3 regions of the Cryobacterium sp. N19 genome follow, and region 3 is predicted to be linked to each of the others. Evidence: predicted binding sites of a transcription regulator. Region 3 holds the regulator's gene; each other region holds the start of a gene.
The links. Region 3 encodes HrcA, which represses chaperone genes, less so after heat shock. Its sites were predicted from a motif close to TTNGCACTCGNNNNNNNCGAGTGCNAA; they were not measured.
Positions count from the first base shown of each region.

Region 1 (7,696 bases), on a different contig from region 3:
GTGTCAAGCACACGACGAAACGATCGCCCACCTCGCCGGCCTCGAAGGAGCCTCCGGCCAGAACCGCGCGCTCGCGCATGCCGTCGAGGCCGTGCCCGTGCGGCGCGGCACCGACCGGCCGTGACCCCCGCAGCCCGCTGTCCACGGTGAGGATGACGGCATGTGCCTCCCAGCTGAAGCCGATGCGGACGCCTATTGCGGAGTCGCCGTGACGAAGCACGTTGGTCAGTGATTCCTGCACGATTCGGTAAATCACGAGCTGTTGCCCCGGTCCGAGCGCAGCAGCCGGCCCGGAAGCGATGCGCTCAATCATGAGGCCCGAAGCGCGCAACTGGTCGATGAGCCGGTCGAGATCGTCGAGGGTAGGCTGTGGTGCGGCCACGACGGACCGGTCTGACCGGTCGCTACCGGGATCGGCATCATCGTTGGCGCGCAACTGGCCCAGCAGTACTCGCACGTCGGCCAGGGCTGACCGGGCCGTGCTTGCGATGGTGCGGAAGGCCTCATCCGCTGCTTCGGGGTCGGCGGCACGCGCGTAGCGTCCGCCGTCGGCCTGAGCGATTACAACGGCGAGGGAATGCGCCACCACATCGTGCATGTCGCGGGCGATGCGGGTTCGCTCCTGCTCCACCGCCACTTCGCGCCGGGCGTCGGCCTGCTCAGCCGCCGCCGAACGGAGAGCAGCCCTGCCGTCCCGCGCGGTTCGCCAGGTAGCCACGAGCAACCCGAGAACCCAGCTCAGCCCGAACAACGCCGCGGCAGAGACGAAACCGATCACCCCTGGGGCTCCAGCCTGGAAGGCCTCGCCCGTTCGTATCTGCAGAACGAGACTGGTGAGCCCGTCGAAGCCGCCGGACTGAAGGAATAGCACGTACACGGTCGCGATCAGCGCACCGATGGGCACCGATGCGAGACCGGCCCACCTGACGGTTCGGGAACCGTAGGCAGCCGTGGCAAACAGCACGGGAAGAACGGCCGCGTTCGCGATATCGGGAGGCAACGACGCGGAGAGTTGAACGGCTACAGTGCACCACACCAGCCCGAGCGCGATACCCGGACTGAGCCGTCTCAGGAACAGGGCACCGGCCATACCGACAGTCATCCAGAACGCCACGACCCCGTCGTAGCCGAGCACTGTACGCGCGAGGAGCGCGATCACGGCCATCACGGCATCCACCAGGAGTTGCGGGCGGGAGAGGCTGCGGATCATGACTCAACCGTAGACGGTGAATGACCGGTGGTCATTGCGCGGGGGACACAGCCATCTCGTCTGGGTCGTTCGGCGTCCAGCCGTACCAGCCGTCGGCGATCTTGATTACGGCCCAGTTGGCGCAGGCGAAGACACGATCCACGTACACGTCATCCGGTGACCAGTCTTCGGCGTAGGTCGGTGCCGACTGCCGGTCGGTCTCCGCACACTGCATGGGGTCGAGATCCGAGTTGGTTGTCACCGCCAGGATGGCCGGACCGCCGCCGGCCGCCTCCTCCCGGATCGTGATTTGGGTCGCATCGGCGGGCAGCCAGTCCGCAGGCTGGTCCCATTCCTCGGTGAGGATCGGCACAGACGCGAATTCGAGCGACTTCTCGCGCTGGACCTGTTCGATGATGCTCGAACACCCGGTGAGGGCGAGGGCGGTCAGCGCTGCGGCGGCGAGAACGGGGAGGAGCTGGATCATTTTCACATCTCCAGCCTGCTGGGTCACTACCGGGCGGTCGTCCGTTCCGAGTCGCTACGTGCTACCTCGCAAGGATGACTCTGTCGGGTGGACCGAACTCATGGCTCGACGCGGAACGCACAAAAAATGGGCGCCTCCCGAAGAAGACGCCCACTTTCGTGTACTGCTGGCGGGACTTAGAAGTCCATGCCACCCGAGGGGTCGCCGGCCGGAGCCGAGTTCTTCTCGGGCTTGTCGGCGACGACGGCCTCGGTGGTGAGGAACAGTCCGGCGATCGACGATGCGTTCAGCAGCGCGGAGCGGGTGACCTTCACCGGGTCATTGATTCCGGCAGCGATCATGTCGACGTACTCGCCGGTGGCGGCGTTGAGGCCCCATCCGACGGGCAGGTTGCGCACCTTGTCGGCGACAACGCCCGGCTCCATGCCGGCGTTGAGTGCGATCTGCTTGAGCGGGGCGTCGATGGCAACGCGCACGATGTTCGCGCCGGTCGCCTCGTCACCAACGAGGTCAAGGATTGCCTTGCCCTCGAATGCGGTCTTGCCGGCCTGAATCAGTGCAACGCCACCACCGGCAACGATACCCTCTTCGACGGCAGCCTTGGCGTTACGCACTGCATCTTCGATGCGGTGCTTGCGCTCCTTGAGCTCAACCTCCGTTGCGGCTCCAGCCTTGATGACAGCAACGCCGCCAGCAAGCTTGGCGAGGCGCTCCTGGAGCTTCTCGCGGTCGTAGTCGCTGTCGGTGTTCTCGATCTCGGCACGGATCTGCGAGACGCGACCGGCGATGGCTTCGACGTCGCCGGCACCCTCAACGATCGTGGTCTCGTCCTTGGTGATGACGACCTTGCGGGCGCTACCAAGCAGGTCGAGGGTGACGTTCTCAAGCTTGAGGCCGACCTCTTCCGAGATGACCTGTCCACCGGTGAGGATGGCGATGTCCTGCAGCTGAGCCTTGCGACGGTCGCCGAAGCCCGGAGCCTTGACGGCGACGGACTTGAAGATGCCACGGATCTTGTTCACAACGAGCGTGGCCAGTGCCTCCCCATCGACGTCTTCCGCAATGATGAGGAGCTGCTTGCCAGTCTGGATGACCTTGTCCACGATGGGGAGCAGGTCCTTGATGTTGGAGACCTTGGAGTTGACGATCAGGATGTAGGGGTCTTCGAAGACCGCTTCCTGACGGTCGGGGTCGGTGACGAAGTACGCCGACAGGAAGCCCTTGTCGAAGCGCATGCCCTCGGTGAGCTCGAGCTCGGTGCCGAAGGTGTTCGACTCCTCGACGGTGACAACACCTTCCTTGCCGACCTTGTCGATGGCCTCGGCGATGATCGCGCCGATCTCGGTGTCTCCGGCGGAGATGGACGCGGTTGCGGCGATCTCTTCCTTGGTTTCGATTTCCTTGGCGCTGGCGACGAGCTCGGCGATGACAGCGGCCGTAGCCTTCTCGATGCCGCGCTTCAGGCTGATCGGGTCGGCGCCGGCAGCGACGTTGCGCAGGCCTTCGCGAACCAGGGCCTGGGCGAGAACGGTTGCGGTGGTCGTGCCGTCGCCGGCTACGTCATCCGTCTTCTTGGCGACCTCTTTGACGAGCTCCGCACCGATCTTCTCGTACGGGTCGTCGAGCTCGATCTCCTTGGCGATTGACACGCCGTCGTTGGTGATCGTGGGGGCGCCCCACTTCTTCTCCAGAACGACGTTGCGTCCGCGCGGGCCGAGGGTGACCTTGACGGTGTCGGCCAGAATGTTCAGGCCGCGCTCAAGCCCACGACGGGCCTCTTCATTGAATGCAATGATTTTTGCCATATGTGTAACTCGTCCCTCCCGGACGTTCCAAACGATGATGGGGTTAGCACTCAGATGACGAGAGTGCTAAAACGATTCTGGCACTCTGGGGTCGAGAGTGCAAGCGAGCATCGGGGGCGACGCCGGGCTATCTGCAGACCCTCAGGGAACGAGGTCGACCGAGCCGGTGCCGTTGGGTACGAGCTGAAACCAGGTATTGCCCGGTGCCAGCCGAATTGTCACTCCATTGGCATCGACGAGGCGGATCGGCATGCTCTGGGAGTCCTTGCTCCAGGTGGCCGCGATGGTCTTTCCGCCGCTGGAGATCGACGCTTCCCCCGACGCGATCAGCTCGGTCTTGGGGATGCTCTGGTCGACGGTCACATTCACCCGCACCACGACGACGTTCGTTGCCTTCAGTTGCGCGCCTTCCGGAGTCAGATCGGGCGCGCCGTCCTGCGCGCGCAGGTATGCGGCGGCTTCGGCGTTCCAGGTCCAGCTGCGGGCACTGGAGTTGGAGAATCGGGTGTTGATCACCGAGATCGGGGTGCCGTCCACGACGGCGGATGCCCCGGCGAGCGCGGGCGCATAGCCGTACTGCTGGGTGGGCGGTGCGACGGTCGCGTTTCGGTTGACGAATTCGGAGGCCGCGAGGATAACGTTGTGCGGGGCCGCTGTAGCCTTGGAACGAGAAAATAGCCCGGTCGTGTCGTAGTCGAAGATGGCACTGATTTGACCGGTCGCGTTCATCGCGTCGACGAATCGTTGCTGCCCGCCCGAAAACGCTACGAGGCCGCCGAACGGCGCAATGATGTCGGGATCCATCGGACGGATCGAGCGCACCGGGCCGACCTGGTCGGGAATGCTGGACTGCCACACGGCGACGTATCGGGTGATACCACCCTCGACCAGCTCTTCGAACACCAGGTCGGTACGGTCGATCGCGACCTGCGGGCGAGCGGCCACGTGGTTGTCGATCTTGGCCGCGAGGGAGGGACGTGCCGACGACCCGACCGCAACGGTCAGGCCGCTGAGCGGGGCGATTTCCGTAGCGGCGGGGGCGACATAGTTCGACGTCCACGCTTCGGCCGTCTGCGTCTTGGTCAGCGTCGCGCTACTGCCGGTGCATCCGCTCAGCAGCAATGCTGGAACGATCAGAGCGAGCAGACCCGCGGTCTTCAGCGGTCGAATTGTGCGGGCTGTCTTTTTCTTGGTCACCGGTAAACACTAACGCCGCCCGTTGCAGCGGGCGGCGTTAGGTGGGGGACAGACCCCGTTTAGGGGGTGGGTCAGGCCGGTCGAACCGATTCAGCCTGGGGGCCTTTCGCTCCGGCACCGACCTCAAAGACGACCTGCTGGCCTTCTTCGAGCACCTTGTACCCGCTCATGTCAATGGCGGAGTAGTGAACGAAGACGTCCTGCCCACCCCCATCGACAGTGATGAAGCCGAAACCCTTTTCAGCGTTGAACCATTTAACGGTTCCGTTCGCCATGTGTTACTCCTTGCTCAATTTCGACGGCACGGCCCATTGGCTGTTCCGGGCCCTGCCGCAGAGACTGCGTTCATTCTGAACGAGCAGCAAATCCCCGAGAGCAAGTCTTCTGTTGCAAGTTACCTACTGGTGCAAGTTACCTTGGGCGAGCGTTCTTGATCCGGGCGGGTATTGCCCGAACAAAATGTTTGACCAAAACCAGATAATACTGAAGTGGCCGCAGAAGAAAAGGGGCTTGACGAATCAGGTAACGCCCAGTACGTCGGCAGTTTCGAGTTAAGATCAGCCCGCAGGAATGACGTAGTCGTTGCCGACGACGACGGTCAGGCTGGCACCTGTGTCAACAAAATTGGACGAAACGACGATCGTCGAGCCGGGCAGTGAGGCTGCGATGCCGCGGGCGGCGCCTTCCAGGCTGGCATCGGCGTAGTAGATGACGGTGGTCGGTTCGGTGTCTGTGCTCGCGTTGCCGGTGCCACTGACTACCCAGCCGGCGGCGGTGAGCGTGTCGCTGACGGATGCTGCGACACCGTTCGCCGCGGAGCCGTTCAGCACATTCACGGTCAGCGCCGGGTCGACGGTGGCTTCAGCCGTTGGAATGACGGTCTCGGTGGGGATCGGAGTCGAGCTGGCCGAGGACAGACCCGGAATATTGGAGAAGTCGAGGCGATTGTTGATCGCGAAGATTCCGACCACGCCAACCGCGATCAACAGCACGGTGGCGCCGAGCGCCCACCAGAACCCGATCCAGCCGCGGCCCTTCTTACCGGGAGCACGGTGAGCACCCACCCGGTCGAGGGCATGCGTGTGGGTGTCGAAACGGTCTTTCGCAAATTTTCGCGCCATGGTGATTGAATCCTTGGTTGGCCAGCCAGGCCGGAATCGAGCGATGTGTAACGGCCCGGTTCTGGCGGAAAGCGGTCAGGTACTAGTCGTGGGTGGGCAGCGAACGACTGGCGCGCGCCTCGGATCGTGCGGAACGCATCCGCTGCAGTCGGTTCACGAGCATCGGGTCGAAGGCCAGCGCCAACGGTGAATCGACCAGTGCCCCCAATAGCTGATAGTACCGGGCGGCCGAGAGGCCGAATGTGGCGCGGATGGCCTCTTCTTTGGCGCCGACGTGCCGCCACCATTGCCGTTCAAAGGCGAGCACGGCTTCGTCGCGCTCGCTGAGCTGGGTCGAAATCGGGGCGCTGCCGGCGGGCAGAGTGGTGCGCTGCGCGGGGGCCGGTGTGCTCTCACTCATTGATCTATCTCTCCCCCGGGGCAGTTTCGACGGGTTATCCGACGGGCTCATCCTATTTGCGGGCGGCTGGATGTTGCCTCCGGCACGCCCGGAACGGCCCAGTCCAACGACCGGTCGCCGTGCAAACGCTGCGAAACCTATCGGCCAGGAATGCGCGTTTCGCTGCACGAGTTTAGGCTGGGTAGAGGTTGTCCGGGTGCGGACGGCCAGATCGAAGGGACATCCACCATGGACTACACAATCAAGAAGTCAAACGACGAGTGGCGCTCCGAGCTGGGCCCGGAGAAGTTCAAGGTTTTGCGTGAAGCCGGAACCGAACGCCCCGGAACCGGCGAACTGCTCGACGAAGAGCGCTCCGGCACCTACACCTGCGGTGCGTGTAACGCCGAGCTGTTCAAGAGCGGCACCAAGTTTGACTCCGGCTGCGGCTGGCCAAGCTTCTACGAGTCGGTACGGCCCGAAGCGGTCGAATTGCTCGAAGACCGTTCCCTGGGCAGCGTGCGCACCGAGGTGCGCTGCGCGAACTGCGGCTCACACCTGGGACACGTTTTTCCCGACGGATTCGGCACGCCGACCGGCGACCGGTACTGCATGAACTCGATCTCGCTCAACTTCACGCCCGCTGAGTAGAGCGGTGCTGTCGACAACAGATGCTGCCACCTCGGTTGTCTTTCGGGCCGTCAATCATCGGCGCAGCTACTCAAAAGTGAGCGCCTTGGCACCGACCCGAGCCGAGCTGCTGCCCCTCGTTGCCGCGGCGGCGCGGGTGGCCGATCACGGCGCGCTGCGTCCGTGGCGGCTGTTGGAGCTGCGCGGCGACGCCCGCGAGCGGTTGGGGGCGGCGTTTGTGGCGGCATGCGCTTGTGAGGGTAGTGATGCGCTCAAGCTGGCGGCTAAGCCGCTGCGGGCGCCCCTGTTGATCGCGGTCGTCGCGTCGCGTCGGGCCAGTTTCAAGGTGACCGACTGGGAACAGGATGCTGCTGCGGCGGGGGTCGCGCACCTGCTGTCGCTGCTTCTCGATGACGCGGGGTGGTGCGCGATGTGGCGCACCGGCCCACTCGTGCGCACCGGCCCGGTGCGGGTCTTGCACGGCCTCGGCGACAACGAGGAGCTGCTCGGCTGGCTCTATGTCGGCGGCATTCCTGAGGATTCGAAGCCGGGCGTGCGGCTGTCGATCGACCCCGAGGAGTTTCTCGGGGTTCTGTGAGTCAGACCAGGCCTATCCATCGATCGGCGACTTCTGACCAGACCCGCCGAAGGTCGTCTTCGTTCTCGCGCATGGGGTCGATGACGTGTTCCGGCAGGTAGCCGGCGGCACGCAAATCGTCGCTGTCACTTTCAGCCCATGCTTCGGCGGTCGCCGCCGAAGCCTCCAGGTGGAATTGTAGCCCCCAGGCCGCGGGGCCGACACGAAAAGCCTGGTTGGGGCAGCGATCGCTGGTGCATAGCGACACGGAGTTCGCCGGCAGGTCGTGTACTTCGAGCGAATGCCACTGC
Region 1 covers NZ_PJJR01000049.1:321,081-328,776, reverse strand. The annotation lists gene CXY78_RS09495 (sensor histidine kinase) at 1-1,210, opposite strand, end outside; gene CXY78_RS09490 (hypothetical protein) at 1,242-1,676, opposite strand; gene groL (chaperonin GroEL) at 1,853-3,481, opposite strand; gene CXY78_RS09480 (DUF3048 domain-containing protein) at 3,623-4,678, opposite strand; gene CXY78_RS09475 (cold-shock protein) at 4,750-4,953, opposite strand; gene CXY78_RS09470 (LytR C-terminal domain-containing protein) at 5,236-5,799, opposite strand; gene CXY78_RS09465 (DUF3263 domain-containing protein) at 5,882-6,199, opposite strand; gene msrB (peptide-methionine (R)-S-oxide reductase MsrB) at 6,428-6,829, shown strand; gene CXY78_RS09455 (nitroreductase family protein) at 6,834-7,406, shown strand; gene CXY78_RS09450 (type 1 glutamine amidotransferase) at 7,408-7,696, opposite strand, start outside.
Region 1: a site for HrcA is predicted at 3,525-3,551, ahead of groL (chaperonin GroEL). Genes of this name have one in related genera too.

Region 2 (7,696 bases), on a different contig from region 3:
GTGGTCGCCGAGGGCGACCCGCACGAGGTCATGAAGAACCCGGCCGTGATCGACGCATATCTCGGTCAGCACCATGACGAAGACATTGGGGAAGACCCCGATGCCGAGATCGTGCACGTTTCAGCCATTAAGGAGTTGCTCGATGACGAACGCTAATCCGCAAATCGTGCCGGCACCGACCGAAACCCGGGACGCCGTCGTCGAGGTCAAGAGCGTCACCGCCGGCTACGTCACCGGAGTGAGTATTCTCAATGCCTGCTCCCTCACCGCCTACGACGGCGAGCTGATCGGCATTATCGGCCCGAACGGCGCAGGCAAGTCGACGCTACTCAAAGCCATATTCGGCTTGGTGAAAGTGCGCGACGGCGAGATCCTCCTGCGCGGCAACAACATCACCAATCTCAAGGCCAACAAGCTCGTCGCCCAGGGCGTCGGCTTCGTGCCGCAGAACAACAACGTCTTTCCGACCTTGACCATTCGCGAGAACCTCGAGATGGGCATCTTTCAGAAGCCCAAGGGTCTGATCGAGCGGCTCGAGTTCGTCACCGAGATCTTCCCGGAGCTCAGTAAACGGATGTCGCAGCGCGCCGGTTCGCTGTCGGGCGGCGAACGACAGATGGTCGCCATGAGCCGCGCGCTCATGATGGGTCCACACGTGCTGCTGCTCGACGAGCCGAGCGCCGGCCTCTCCCCCGTGCGCCAGGACGAAGCCTTCCTCCGCGTGAAGGAGATCAATAAGGCCGGCGTGACCACGATCATGGTGGAGCAGAACGCTCGTCGCTGCCTGCAGATCTGCGACCGCGGCTACGTGCTCGATCAGGGTCGCGATGCCTACACCGGCACCGGACGTGAGCTTTTGAACGACCCCAAGGTGATCGGCCTGTACCTGGGTACCCTCGGGCAGGATTAGCGCTCTCACCCCCTGCACGAGCCTCCAGCGGCGTCCGAGATCACCTCGGGCGCCGCTTCTGTATGTATGCCGGCAAACGGATGCCACGGCTCGCGCTTCAGGATCGGCTCACGTGTACGCAGAAGGGCCCCGGCCGAAGCCGGGGCCCTTCAGATCGCTCAGTAGAGCGGGAGCGGTGGAGCTAGTTGATGCGCTTGTACATGTTGTCGGCACCGAACTGGTAAATGCCGATGGTCGCGCCGGTCGGGTCGCCGTTCTCATCGAACGTGATCGGACCAGAGAAGCCGTCATAGTTGACCTGCTTGCCGGCCTTCAGATCCGCAGCAGCGGACTTGAAATCGGTGGCCTTGGTGCCGTCGCCGGTGCCGCCGGAGACCTGACGCAGGTAGCTCGCGATCGAGGTACCCGAAACGTCGTTGCCCGCATAGGCGGCCAAGGCGATCAGGACGACGGCGTCATAAGACTCGGCTGCGTAGCTGTAGTCGGTCAGCGTCGGGTCGACCGTCAGCAGGCGGTCGGTGAAGTCGCCGAGCGATGCCGTGTCGAGGCCTGGCAGCGTGCCCTTGGCGCCCTCGACGAGACCGGGAGCGAAGGTTGTGCTGTAGTCGGAAAGGTTGCCGTCAACGAAGTACAACTGCTTTCCCGGGAAACCGGTGGCCACGAGGTCCGGAACGATGACCTTGGCCTGGTCGAACGTGATCAGAGCGATCGCGTCGGGGGCCGCAGCGGTGACTTCGGCGATCTGCGCGGAGAACGACGGGTCGCCCTCGTTGAACAGTGCGGTTGCGACGACCTTGCCGCCAGACTTGGTGAACGCGTCGCCAACGTACTTGGCGAGTCCGGTCCCGTAGGCGTCGTTGAGCACGATCAGGCCGAGGGTGGCGTTGCCGTCGTCAGCGATCTGGGTGCCGAGTACTTCACCCTGGAGCACGTCGGAGGGTGCGGTACGCCAATACAGACCCTGGTCGGCATAGGTCGTGAACGCGTCAGAGGTGTTGGCCGGGGAAAACTGCACAACGCCAGCACCGGTGATCTGGTCGATCACGGTCTTGGAGACGCCAGATGAGGCCGCTCCGACGATGGCTGTCACGTTCTGCGAGAGCAGGTCGGTGACCGAAGTTGTCGCGGTGTCGGTCGTCGTGTCGCCAGAGTCGCGATAAATCGCTTCAACCTTGATACCGAGACCGGCCGCGTTGACGTCCTGCACGGCGAGCTTCACTCCGGCTTCTTCGGGCGGGCCGAGGAAGGCCAGTCCACCACTCTGCGGAAGAATAGTGCCGATCTTCAGGGACAGGTCGCGCGCTCCGGAAGCGACCGGCTTGAAGTCGGATGCCGCTGTGGTTGTGGCCGCGTCGGTGGGTGTGGTCGCAGCGCCATTGCTGCAGCCGGTGAGCAAAAGGGCGCTCACGCCGATGAGGGCGACACCGGTAACGAGGGTACGAACTGAGCGGGAAGCCGAGGCCTTCGCGAAAACGCTCATGTTGCTCCTTGATTTATAAAGAGGGGTAAGACTGGTCAGCCGGTTGACTGCCGTGGTGTCAGAGTAGGCAATCAAGGGCCCAGAAACATACCCCCTGATGAGAGAACTTTGTAATGCGACCAAATCGTTACGAACGACGGCCGGTAATCCCCTGATAATCAATGTTCTGTTTCTCCGTCATGGCGAAGACGCACTCTGCCCAGGAAGCGCACACGGCGCTTCCTGAAATCACCTGGGGCCAGCCAGCCTCGAGCGAGGAACCGCCGTCGTCGCCGGTGATGACGGCGGCCAGGGCGGCCGTCATCACTCCGTCGTAGGCCTCTGCACCGCCAGCGGTGGCCGTCAGCGTCGGATCGGCGGTCTTGAGTCGCGCGGTGAACTCGTCCGTGGCGGCGAGCGGAGTTCCACCATTGGCAAAGTCGATCAGGGGAACGATGGCCGCGCTGCCAATCAGTCCATCAGCATCCGCTGGCAATGCCGTCGTCGCGTCCCACAGCACCAGATCGACGCCGCGCGTCGCGAGGTCGGCGTAGGCGGCGGCGAGGTCGCCGGCCACGTTGCGGTGGATGAGCTGCACGGGCTGGGTGGGCGTTGTCTGGTCGGCGAGAATGTCACGCACGGCGAGTTCGGTGCCGGCTACCTGAGCGGCACCGCTCGCGGCATTATCGCCGGTCATGGGAAACAGCGTGCCGATGAGAAGCGTGCCGTCGCCGGTGGGCGCCGTGCTGGCGACGAGTGTTGGGGTCATGCTCGGCTTGGCGGCCGACGCACCGGTGCAGCCGGTCAGAGCCAGGGCAAGCAGCAAGACGGCGGCGATCATGGGGCGAACGGGCATGTGGATCCTCTGGTGCTGGGCTGAGCTGGTGCTGTTTGGTCTGGGCTGGCGCGTGCTGTTGGTTCAGCGTATCGGCTGGCCGGGCCGGGCCGGGCCAGCTAGGCGGGTTCGAGGGTACTGCGGCGGGGAGTGCGGCCGGAGGCCACCATGTCGACCGTCAAAATGATCAGGGCAACCCAGACCAGCCCGAAACCGAGCCAGCGTTCGAGGGGCATCGCCTCGTTCAGGATGAACACGCCCACCAGAAACTGCAGCACCGGGGCCACGAACTGAATGAGCCCGAGCACGGTCAACGGCAGGCGCCGCGCGGCGGCAGCGAACAGCAGCAGTGGTACCGCGGTGATGATGCCGGCCGCGAGCAGGCCAGCTGTATGCCAGGGCGACACCGTGCCGAAGGTGAGCCCGGAAATGCCGGAGACCACGACCAGTTGGATGACGGCGACCGGTGCGAGCCAGGCGGTCTCCAAGGTGAGGCCGGTGACGGCATCGACGCTCGGGCCCACGCGCTTCTTGATCAGACCGTAGAGTCCGAAGGAGAAAGCGAGGATGAGCGAGATCCACGGCAGTGAGCCGTACCCGACGGCGAGCACGACCACGGCGAGAAAGCTGATGGTGATGGCCACCCACTGCAAGCGGCGCAGGTGTTCCCGCAGCACGAAGACGCCGAGCAGCACGGTGACGATCGGGTTGATGAAGTAGCCGAGGGCCGCTTCGACCACGTGACCGGTGGTCGCGGCAATCACGTAGGTCTGCCAGTTGATGAAGATGAAGACCCCGGCCAGGCCCATGGTCAATACCAGGCGCCGCTGCCTGAGGGCCCGCCCGAGAACCGTCCAGGTGCGGGTCACCGTGATGATCAGTACGCAGAAGACCAGGGAGAACAGCACCCGCCAGGCCACGATCTCAAAGGCACCCGACGGTGCGAGCAGCAGAAAGTAGAGCGGCAGCACACCCCAGAGGGCGTAGGAGAGGCCGCCGAAGATGAGTCCGGAGCGATGCGTGCCGGCGGCGGTACCGGTCGTCGCGACTGGGCTTACGGCATCCGACATGAGGGTCCTTGACTCGGCAGAGGTGAAGAAAGCAGAAAACTCCCGGATAGCGAGGCTATCCGGGAGTTTTCAGTCTAGAACGACCGACTGCTTGGTGTTAGCGTACGACCACGGCGAGCACGTCGCGAGCGGAGAGAACCAGAAGGTCATCGCCACCGAACTTGACCTCGGTTCCGCCGTACTTGGAGTAAATCACCTTGTCGCCGACGGCGATGTCGAGGGGGATGCGGTTGCCGTTGTCGTCAATGCGGCCGGGGCCGACTGCAACAACTTCGCCCTCCTGGGGCTTTTCCTTCGCGGTGTCAGGAATGACCAGACCTGATGCGGTGGTCTGCTCGGCATCGACCTGCTTGATGACGATGCGATCCTCGAGCGGCTTGATGGAGACCGACACGGTTGACCTCTTTCTAAGATTTGGGTTAGCAGACTCACAGCGAGAGTGCCAAGTGAAGTTTAGGGGGGTTCTGGCACTCACGCAACGTGAGTGCCAGATGGGGGTCATTTTGGTAGCGTTGCAGCATGGATCGAACCGAACTCGTTGAGCTGCTTTCCCCCGCGAGTTTGCGGCTGCTGGACTCCCTGCCGCCTTACGACACCCACGGCGACGTGCTGAAGCTCGTGAGCGATCTGCGCAAGGCCGGGCACGCGCCCGGACTCGTGTCGGCCGTGCTCAGCCAATCGCGGCTGCGGGCAAAAGCCGTCCTCAAGTTCGGTGAATTCGCCGAGCGGATGCTCTTCACAGAGGCCGGCCTGGAACAGGCCACCCGGCTGCGTGTCGCCGCCCTGCACGCGGGCCGTTTCAATGGTCTCGGCGCTGCGCTCGGCCGCACGCCGCGGGTCGCCGACCTCGGCTGCGGTATCGGCGGCGACGCCATGGCCCTCGCCGCGCTGGATCTGTCGGTCGTGGCCGTTGATGCCGACGAGGTCACGGCGACCGTAGCAAGCTTCAACCTCGCGCCGTTTCCGAACGCCTCGGCGCTGCAGGCCGATGCCGAGACGGTCGACCTCGAAGATTTCGACGCGGTCTGGCTCGATCCTGCCCGCCGCACGAGCGGGCACAGCAACACGACGCGACTGACCCGCTCCGAGGATTACTCCCCCTCGCTTGACTTCGCCTATCTGCTCGCGACGAAGCTGCCGCTCGGTATGAAGCTCGGGCCCGGCCACGACCGCGACCAGATTCCGGTCGACGCCGAAGCACAGTGGGTGTCGGTGGACGGCCAGCTGGTGGAGATGGGGCTGTGGTTCGGCGCTCTCGCCCGCCCCGGCATCCGTCGGTCAGCCCTGCTCCTGACAGCAGACGGCAGGCACGAACTGACTGCATCGGACGACAGTGCAGACGTCGATGCTAGCAGCCTCGGAAACTACCTCTACGAGCCGGACGGCGCGGTGATTCGGGCACGCCTGATTGGCGATCTGGCCCGCTCGCTGGATGCCCGCATGCTGAGTGAGGGCATCGCCTACCTGACCAACGACACGCTCACGCCGACGCCGTTCGCGAGCGCTTTTCGGGTGCTCGAAACGCTCCCCTTCGATGAGAAGAAGCTGCGGCTGGCGCTGCTGGAACGGCGTATCGGCACCCTCGAGATCAAGAAGCGTGGCGTAGACGTGGATCCGGCGACACTGCGCACCCGGCTGAAGCTCAAGGGGCCTGAAGCCGCAACGTTGATTCTGACCAGGGCGGCCGGGCATCGCGTGGCGCTGCTCGTGGAGCGCGTGCGGTAGCGGATTACAGCAGCGGCAGCACGATCTGGCTGATGTAGACGATCCAGCCGGCCGCCAGCAGAACCCCGACGAGACCGCTCACGAGGCCACTCCGCCAGAGCGTGCGCGCCCGATTCTCGGTGGTGCGCGCGATCAGCGCGAGAGTGATCGCAATGAGAGCGATCGGCAGACCAAACACCCCGACCACGCCGAGTGCGAGACCGAGAAGGCCACAGACGACGGAGGAGACCGCGAGCCGACGGCGGCCGGTGATGCGCTGCACCTCGGCCTCGGTGTAGCTGTACGGCACGAACTCGGTAGGAGCGGTGACCGTCGAGGCCCAGTCCAACTGGCTGCCGGGTGGCCCGGGAGGGCGCGTATATTGCAGCTGCGCCGAAGCCTCGTCGTGCGGATGGGGTGTAGTCATGGCTGTCCTCTGGCCGCGCATACGGTCAGCTTGTGGGGGTGGCCCCTGTCGATCGAAACGTGCCGCGTGGCCCCGAAGGGGCCACCTGCGTGGCTAGTAGTTGTAGCTCGTGCCGGTGGAGGCCGCCGCGAGTAGCAAAATGATCGTGAAAGCGGCGAAGATAGCACCGCCGAGAAGGCCGACGTAGCCGAGGATGGTTCCCCAGAGGGCGAGCCCGTGTCCCTTTTCGCCGGTCTTCTTGATCTGGCTCAGGGCGATGTGGCCGGTGATGATGCCGACCACCGAGATGAGAAGGATCGAGGTGACGAGCGAGATGATCGAGAGAACGTTGTACTTGTCCTGCGGGTTCTGCTGGCCGTAGGGGTTCTGGCCGTAGGCCGGCTGCTGGCCATACGCGGCGGGCTGCCCGTAGGCGGGAGCCTGGCCAGATCCGGAAGCGGCCGGAGCGCCGGGTGCCGGGTAGCTCGGAGCGGCCGGGTAGGCCGGCGGCAGGCTGGAGTCGGCCGGAGTCGAACCCGTCGGGTCGCTGCTCGCCGGGCCGCTGCTGGTCGGTTCGCTGCTGGTCGGATCGACGGGGGGCTGGGTGGGATCAGACATCTGCGGTCTCCTTCGTGCGGAATGTTCGGGGTCGCAGAGCCAGAATATCCCGTGTGCCCGCGCGTGGGCGAATTCTGTGGCAGATCAGACCTGAATCTGGCCGACCGGCAGGGTGGAATCGGCGCCGAATTGCAGCGTTGAGGGCTCATGCCCGGCCGTGATGAGCTGCGCACCGAGGGCTGCGATCATGGCACCGTTGTCGGTGCACAGGGAGAGGGGCGGGATGCGCAGAACGATGCCGGCAGCATCCGTTCTCTGGGTGGCGACCTCGCGCAGACGCTTGTTGGCGATGACACCGCCGCCGAGCAGCAGCCGCGGTACGCCGTAGTCGGCGCAGGCGGCGAGGGCCTTGGTGAGCAGAATATCGACGACCGCCTCCCGAAAACTGGCCGCGACATCGCCGATCGGCACGGGTTCGCCAGCGTCCTGGCGCTGTTCGACGAAGCGAGCGACCGAGGTTTTCAGGCCGGAGAAGGAGAAGTCGTAACGGTGCACGGCCATGTCCTTGGGCTGGCTGAGTCCGCGTGGAAACCGAATGGCCTTCGGGTTGCCGCCGAGCGCGACCCGGTCGATCTGCGGTCCACCGGGGTAGGGCAGGGAGAGTAGGCGCGCCACCTTGTCGAAGGCCTCGCCGGCGGCATCGTCGATGGTCTCGCCGAGCAACTCGACGTCGCTGACCAGGTCGCGCACGAGC
Region 2 covers NZ_PJJR01000051.1:59,659-67,354, reverse strand. The annotation lists gene CXY78_RS11990 (ABC transporter ATP-binding protein) at 1-156, shown strand, start outside; gene CXY78_RS11985 (ABC transporter ATP-binding protein) at 143-910, shown strand; gene CXY78_RS11980 (ABC transporter substrate-binding protein) at 1,092-2,390, opposite strand; gene CXY78_RS11975 (ABC transporter substrate-binding protein) at 2,518-3,225, opposite strand; gene rarD (EamA family transporter RarD) at 3,324-4,274, opposite strand; gene groES (co-chaperone GroES) at 4,372-4,668, opposite strand; gene CXY78_RS11960 (class I SAM-dependent methyltransferase) at 4,794-5,999, shown strand; gene CXY78_RS11955 (hypothetical protein) at 6,004-6,405, opposite strand; gene CXY78_RS11950 (DUF4190 domain-containing protein) at 6,499-7,002, opposite strand; gene tsaD (tRNA (adenosine(37)-N6)-threonylcarbamoyltransferase complex transferase subunit TsaD) at 7,087-7,696, opposite strand, start outside.
Region 2: a site for HrcA is predicted at 4,739-4,765, ahead of groES (co-chaperone GroES). Genes of this name have one in related genera too.

Region 3 (7,696 bases):
CAGGCCTGACCAGCAGAACGGAGGCCGGGGCGCGGGCCGAGCAGGTGGCCCGCGCCCCGGCGAGCATCAGCTTGCGGTCGGTGACGGCCGGGTGGACGAACGGGCCGGTGTCAGTCGTTCCGGTAGATCTCCGATCGGTGACCGAGCGCAGAGACGGTACAACCGCTCCGAGCATGGGACAATGGACGAACTATGTCACCGAGAGCCCTTCACGCGCTGGAACCGGCCGCCACGGCCCCCGAGTTCATCCGCAACTTCTGCATCATCGCCCACATCGACCATGGCAAGTCGACGCTCGCCGACCGCATGCTGCAGATCACCGGCGTCGTCGACGAGCGTTCCATGCGGGCCCAGTACCTGGACCGCATGGATATCGAACGTGAACGCGGCATCACCATCAAGAGCCAGGCCGTGCGCATGCCGTGGGAGCTGGACGGCGTTACCTACGCGCTGAACATGATCGACACCCCCGGTCACGTCGACTTCACCTACGAGGTCTCCCGCAGTCTCGCCGCCTGCGAGGGCGCCATTCTGCTGGTTGACGCGGCCCAGGGCATCGAAGCCCAAACCCTCGCCAACCTTTACCTCGCCCTCGAGAACGACCTCACGATCATTCCCGTGCTCAACAAGATCGATCTGCCGGCCGCCGACCCCGAGAAGTACGCCCGCGAACTCGCGAGCCTCATCGGCGGGCGCCCGGAAGACGTGTTGCGCGTCTCCGGTAAGACCGGCGCCGGCGTCGAGGAACTGCTCGACCTCGCCACCACCATGATTCCGGCGCCGAAAGGCAACCCGGATGCCGCCGCCCGCGCCATGATCTTCGACTCGGTCTACGACAGCTACCGCGGCGTCGTCACCTACGTGCGCATGATTGACGGGCACCTGAAGGCCCACGAAAAAATTCAGATGATGTCGACCAAGGCGACCCACGAGATCCTCGAGATCGGCGTCATCTCGCCGGAACCGGTGGAGAGCAAGGGCCTGCGCGTCGGCGAGGTCGGCTACCTGATCACCGGCGTGAAAGACGTGCGCCAGTCCAAGGTCGGCGACACCATCACGACCGCCGTGCGCCCCGCCACCGACGCCCTGCCCGGCTACGACGAACCTCAGCCCATGGTGTTCTCCGGCCTGTACCCGATCGACGGCAGTGACTACCCGGCGTTGCGCGAGGCCCTCGACAAGCTCAAGCTGTCTGACGCCAGTCTCGGGTACGAGCCGGAGACATCCGTTGCGCTCGGTTTCGGTTTTCGCTGCGGGTTTCTCGGACTGCTGCACCTGGAAATCATCACCGAGCGTCTCGAACGCGAATTCAACATCGACCTCATCACGACCGCGCCGAGCGTGCCCTACGAGGTCACCACCGACGACAAGCGCACCATCACGGTGACCAACCCGAGCGAATACCCCACCGGCAAGATCGCCAAGGTGCTCGAACCCATGGTGAAGGCGGCCATTCTCGCGCCGAAAGACTACGTCGGCGTCATCATGGAACTGTGTCAGAGTCGCCGCGGCACCCTGCTCGGCATGGAATACCTCGGCGAAGACCGGGTCGAGATTCGCTATTCGATGCCGCTCGGTGAGATCGTGTTCGACTTCTTCGACATGCTCAAGGGCCGCACCGCCGGCTACGCCTCGCTCGACTATGAGCCCTCCGGCGAGCAGGAAGCCGACCTGGTGAAGGTCGATATTCTGCTGCAGGGCGAGCAGGTCGACGCCTTCAGTGCCATCGTGCACCGCGACAAGGCCTACGCCTACGGAGCGCTCATGACCGGGCGCCTGCGCAAGCTTATTCCGCGCCAGCAGTTCGAGGTGCCCATCCAGGCCGCGATCGGTGCCCACATCATCGCCCGTGAAAGCATCTCGGCGATGCGCAAGGACGTGCTCGCCAAGTGCTACGGCGGTGACATCTCGCGCAAGCGCAAGCTGCTCGAGAAGCAGAAAGAGGGCAAGAAGCGCATGAAAATGGTCGGCCGGGTTGAAGTTCCCCAGGAAGCCTTCATCGCCGCTCTGAGCGGCGATATCGAGACCAAAGACAAGAAGTAGAGCGGATGCGCAGAACCACCTTCACCGACGCCGCCGTCAGCTACGCTGCCATCGGCGGCACGCTCGCGCCCGACCTGATGAGCTATCCGCCGAGAGGCTACCGCCCGATGGAGCAGAGCGTGAAGCTCGGCAGCTCCCAGGATCGGTTCGAGGCCGCCACCAAGTTGCTGATGACCTGGGGAATCCAGCGGGGCAGCGGCATGGAGGTGACCGACCTCGAAAACGGCACCGGCGTGCAGTACACGCCGGTGACCTTTGGGCCCGACGGCGCCCCGGCGGTCGGCCAGCAGCATCCGGTCAACGAAGCGACCTTTGCCGATGACGGCACCCCGTACATCGCCAACGGCATGACGGCGACGCTGAAAATGAAGGTGTGGCTGTTCCGCGTCACCGCGCCGGTCCGCGTCGTCTACGTGATCGACGAGGCGGCCCGCATCGGGTTCGCCTACGGCACCATGGCCGGTCACCCGGAAAGCGGCGAGGAATCCTTCATCGTCGAGCACCGGGAAGACGACTCGGTCTGGCTGACCATTCGCTCGTTCTCGCGGGCCAGCACCTGGTATTACCGGCTGGCCTGGCCGGTGCTGCGCTTTCAGCAGGCCAAATTCACCCGGCTCTACCTGCGGGCGTTGCACCCCGTTGGCGCCATCAAATAGAACGTACTGGAGCACCACCCATGGCCGGACCCCACCCCGTCGGCGATCCCGCACCCGACGATGGCCTCCTTCCAGCGTCGGCGGCCGTTGACGCCTTCGTGCGCGATTTCGGCGTGTACCTGCACGTGCCGTTCTGCCGAGTGCGCTGCGGCTACTGCGACTTCAACACCTACACCGCGACCGAACTGCGCGGCGTCAAGCAGAGCGACTACGCCAGCCAGGCCGTGCTCGAGGTCGAAGCGGCCGGGCGCATCCTGACCGCATCGGGCGTTCCCAAACGCTCCGTCGCCACCGTGTTCTTCGGCGGAGGTACGCCAACGCTGCTGCCGGTGACCGACCTCGCGAAGATGCTCAGTGCAGTGCGCGACCAGTGGGGCCTGGCCGCCGGGGCCGAAGTCACCACCGAGGCCAACCCCGACTCGGTCGACGCCGCCTACCTCGGTGCCCTCGCCGATGCCGGATTCACCAGGGTGTCCTTCGGCATGCAGTCGGCTGTGCCGCACGTGCTCGCGACACTCGAGCGCACCCACGATCCTGAGAGGGTTCCGCTCGTGGTCGAGTGGGCCCGGGCCGCCGGGCTCGATGTGAGCCTTGACCTCATCTACGGCACGCCGGGGGAGTCGCTGGCCGACTGGCGCGCCAGCCTCGAGCAGGCGCTCAGCCTGCACCCAGACCACCTGAGCGCGTATTCGCTCATCGTCGAAGACGGCACCAAGCTGGCTCGGCAGATTCGCAGCGGCGAGATCGCGCCGACCGACGACGACCAGCAGGCCGACTTCTACGAACTGGCCGACGAGCTTCTCGCCGCCGCCGGGTACGACTGGTACGAGGTCAGCAACTGGGCCACGAGCGACGCGCACCGCTCCCGCCACAACCTCGCCTACTGGACCGGCCAGGACTGGTGGGGCGTCGGCCCCGGCGCACACAGCCACGTCGGCGGGGTGCGCTGGTGGAACGTGAAGCATCCGGCCGCCTATTCCGAACGGATGCTCGGCGGCCTGTCCCCGGCCGCCGGCCGCGAGACGCTCGACGCGCCCACCCGCGAGCTCGAACGCATCCTGCTGCAGAGCCGCATCCGCACCGGAATTCCGGTGGCGTCGCTGTCTGCTGCGGGCCGGATCGAGGTGGCCAGCCTTATCGCCGACGAACTCATCAACGCGAAAGCGGCCCTCGCCGGGACCATCGAACTGACCCTGCGCGGACGGCTGCTGGCCGACGCCGTGGTGCGGCGGCTGAGCGACTAGAGCTGAGCGACTAAAGCGGGGCTTAGCTGACGAACTTGATCGTGAGTGGGTAGGTGTAACCCTGTCCACGGTTCGCGGCCAGCGCCGCCAGAATCATGAACACGACAGCCACGATCGCGAGCGGTATGTAAAGAATGCCGCCGATGCCGATCGTGACAATCGTGATCGGAACGAGTACCGCCACGTAAATCAAGAGGGAGATCTGAAAGTTCAGGGCGGTCGCGGTGTGCGCGCGGATGAACGGTCCGCGATCTCGCAGCATGAGGTAGCCGATGAGGGCCGGCACGAAACCCAGGGCTGCCGCGCTGAAGATAATCCCACCGACGTGGATCAGCGTCGCCCACAACTTCTCGTCCGCGGGGCTCATCGGGGTGGCGGGGGTGGACTGGTACGGATTCTGCTCAGACATGAGGGCCTCTCGCTGTACGGCCGGTCACTGGCACGGCGGTGCCAGTGACCTCCAGACTAATCGCCCCGCCGCCGGTCGGAGCCAGGAGGCGCTACTTGATTAGGCGCAGCGCGAACGGGTACCGGTAGTTCTTTCCGTCCTTGGCCTGTACAAATCCCATGATCGAGAAGATGACCCCGGCCAGCCAGACGATCCAGCCCAGGCCCGCGAGCAGCCCACCAATGCCGAACGTGACCAGGGCGAGGAACGTCGACACCACGGTGATCGCGACATAGGCGATCAGCAGGGTGATCTGAAAGTTCAGTGCCTCCTTCGCCTCGGTGTTGGTGAAGCGCCCTCGGTCCTTGAAGACCAGCCAAATGATCAGGGACGGAAGAAAACTCAGGATGCCGCCGAGGTGTGCCAGCGAAGCCCACTGGCGATCGTCGGCCTCCGAGAGCGGGGCCGCCACGACCGGCGTGGAATAGGGACTTGCACCGGGCTGGCTGTTCGGCGGTTGGCCATATTGCGGCTGGCCGACGTTGGGCTCACGGTAGTTGGAATCACCGGGAGGTTGTGCCTGTGGATCGCTCATGATCGTGCCTTTCGCTCAAAGAGGTGGGAGCGTATACCGGTAATTAAACGCTCACTTCGGGGTACTGGCAATGGGTGTACTCAGCCGGAACCCGGCCGGTCGCGATAGGATTAGCAGTCAGTGGATGCGAGTGCCAACGGCGTGCCGGCAAACCTGCGTTCCAGGGTGCCCAGGGCGCGCGAGGCGAGCGGCATACGCTGGGCCGAAGCTCTACCTCAAGAATCAGGAAGGCGGGTGCAATGGTTTCCGACCGTGGCCTCGATGTTCTGCGCGTGATCGTGCAGGACTACGTTGCCTCCCGTGAACCCGTCGGCTCCAAATCCATCGTGGACCGGCACTCCTTCGGCGTCTCCGCCGCCACCATTCGCAACGATATGGCCCTGCTCGAAGAAGAAGAGCTCATCGCGGCACCGCACACTTCCTCCGGTCGTATACCCACCGACAAGGGGTACCGCGTTTTCGTCGACCACCTCGCTGATCTGCGTCCACTCACCCCGGCACAGCGTCAGGCCATCGAAACGTTCCTCGGCCACTCCGCCGACCTCGACGAGGTGCTCGTGCGCAGTGTGCGGCTGCTCTCGCAGCTGACCCACCAGGTTGCGCTCGTGCAATACCCCTCTCTGTCGCGCGCCAAGGTTCGCCACATCGAGTTCGTACCGCTGACCGAAACCCGCATCCTGTCGGTACTGATCACCGATTCCGGTGGCGTCGAACAGCGCGTGATCGATCTGCCGCGCGCGCTCGACGAGCAGACACTCGGCGAGGTGCGTGCCCGTCTCAATGTTGCCGTGGTCGGGCTCGGCATGGCCGAGGCATCCGCTGCCCTCGCCGCCAGCGTCTGGCCGGGGTCACCAGCGTTGCAGCCGATCGTCGACCTCATCACGAGCACCCTCGCCGACCAAGTCGGTTCCAACCGGCAGGACAAGCTCGTCATGGCCGGTGCGGCCAACCTCGTTCGCACCGAAGAGGACTTCTCGGGCAGCATCTACCCGGTGCTCGAGGCCATCGAAGAGCAGGTGGTGCTGTTGCGCCTGTTCGGCGAGATGGAGACCGACCAGCACGGCGTGTCGGTGAGTATCGGCCGCGAGAACGCGGCCTTCGGGCTACCGGAGGCGAGCGTGCTGACCAGCGGCTATACGGCCAACGGCAACCTGGCCCGTCTGGGCGTGCTCGGGCCGACTCGCATGGACTATTCCAACAACATGGCGGCGGTGCGCGCCGTCGCCCGTTACCTGTCTCGCCTGCTCGGCGAGACCTAGAGCTCGGGCCGCCCGGCGGCCTCTTCATCATTTCGAACAACCATCACAACTCAAGGAGAGCCACCTTTGGCTGACCACTACGAAGCGCTGGGCGTTGACCGCGACGCGACCACCGATCAAATCAAGAAGGCGTACCGTCGCCTGGCCCGCGAACTGCACCCCGACGTGAACCCCGGCGCCGAGGCGTCGGAACGGTTCAAGAGCATCACGCACGCCTACGACGTGCTGAGTGACGCGAAACAGCGCCAGAAGTACGACCAGGGCGGCGGCCAGAACGGCGGCTTCGACGGGCAGAACTTCGGCAACTTCGGTGACATCTTTGAGACCTTCTTCGGTGGGGGAGGCGGCAGCAGCCGCGGCCCGCGCTCCCGCCGCGAACGCGGCCAGGATGCCCTCATTCGGGTCGAGCTCGACCTCGACGAGGTCATCTTCGGCACGCACCGCGACCTCGAGGTCGACACCGCGATCGTCTGCGACACCTGCAAGGGCTCGTGCTGCGCGCCCGGCACGTCACCGATCACCTGTGATATCTGCCACGGCACCGGGAGCATCCAGCGCGCAGTGCGCTCCCTGCTCGGTAACGTCATGACGTCGAGCCCGTGCGGATCCTGCCGCGGCTACGGCACCATCATCGCCACGCCGTGCATGACCTGTTCCGGCCAGGGCCGCGTGCGCGCCCGCCGCACGGTTCCGGTCGACATCCCGGCCGGCGTTGACACCGGCCTGCGCCTGCAGATGCCCGGGAGCGGTGAGGCCGGCCCGGCGGCCGGCCCGAACGGCGACCTCTACCTCGAGATGAAGGTGCGCCACCACGACGTGTTCAGCCGTGATGGCGACGACCTGATGTGCTCGCTCGACGTGCCAATGACCAGTGCCATTCTCGGCACGAGCGTCACAGTGAAGGCCCTCGACGGTGACATCGAGGTGGAGATTCGCCCCGGTTCGCAAAGCTCAGAGGTGCTCACTATCAAGGACCGCGGCATCACCAAGCTGCGCGGCAGCGGTCGTGGCGACCTCAAGATCGGCATCCACGTACTCACGCCGACCAAGCTCGACCACAAGGAACGCGACCTGATCGAACAGTTCGCCGCCCGGTATTCAGCCCCCGCACCCACCCTGAGCCAGTACCAGCAGGGTTTGTTCGCCAAGCTGCGCGACCGGTTCCTCGGCTAACGTGGCACATTTCTACCTGCAGGAAACGCTCCGGGCGGCGCAGTGTCGTTCGGGGCAGGTCGTTTCTGTTGACGGCGCCGAAGCACGGCACGCGGTCACGGTCAGCCGGGTTCGTCCAGGAGACCGGCTCCGCCTGGGTAATGGGGCCGGGTTGTTGCTCGAGGGAACGGTGCTGACGGCGGACGCCGCGGTGTTGACCCTGCGCGTCGACGAGGCGAGCGAGACGGCGGCGGCGACGCCGCGCATCCGCTTGGTGCAGGCCCTGGCCAAGGGTGACCGTGACGAACTGGCCATTCAGGCCGCCACCGAACTCGGCGTCGACGGCGTCATTCCCTGGG
Region 3 covers NZ_PJJR01000054.1:272,672-280,367, forward strand. The annotation lists gene CXY78_RS21295 (hypothetical protein) at 1-9, shown strand, start outside; gene lepA (translation elongation factor 4) at 193-2,043, shown strand; gene CXY78_RS19415 (DUF1990 family protein) at 2,049-2,699, shown strand; gene hemW (radical SAM family heme chaperone HemW) at 2,720-3,943, shown strand; gene CXY78_RS19425 (DUF4870 domain-containing protein) at 3,966-4,352, opposite strand; gene CXY78_RS19430 (DUF4870 domain-containing protein) at 4,444-4,926, opposite strand; gene hrcA (heat-inducible transcriptional repressor HrcA) at 5,166-6,185, shown strand; gene dnaJ (molecular chaperone DnaJ) at 6,252-7,358, shown strand; gene CXY78_RS19445 (16S rRNA (uracil(1498)-N(3))-methyltransferase) at 7,360-7,696, shown strand, end outside.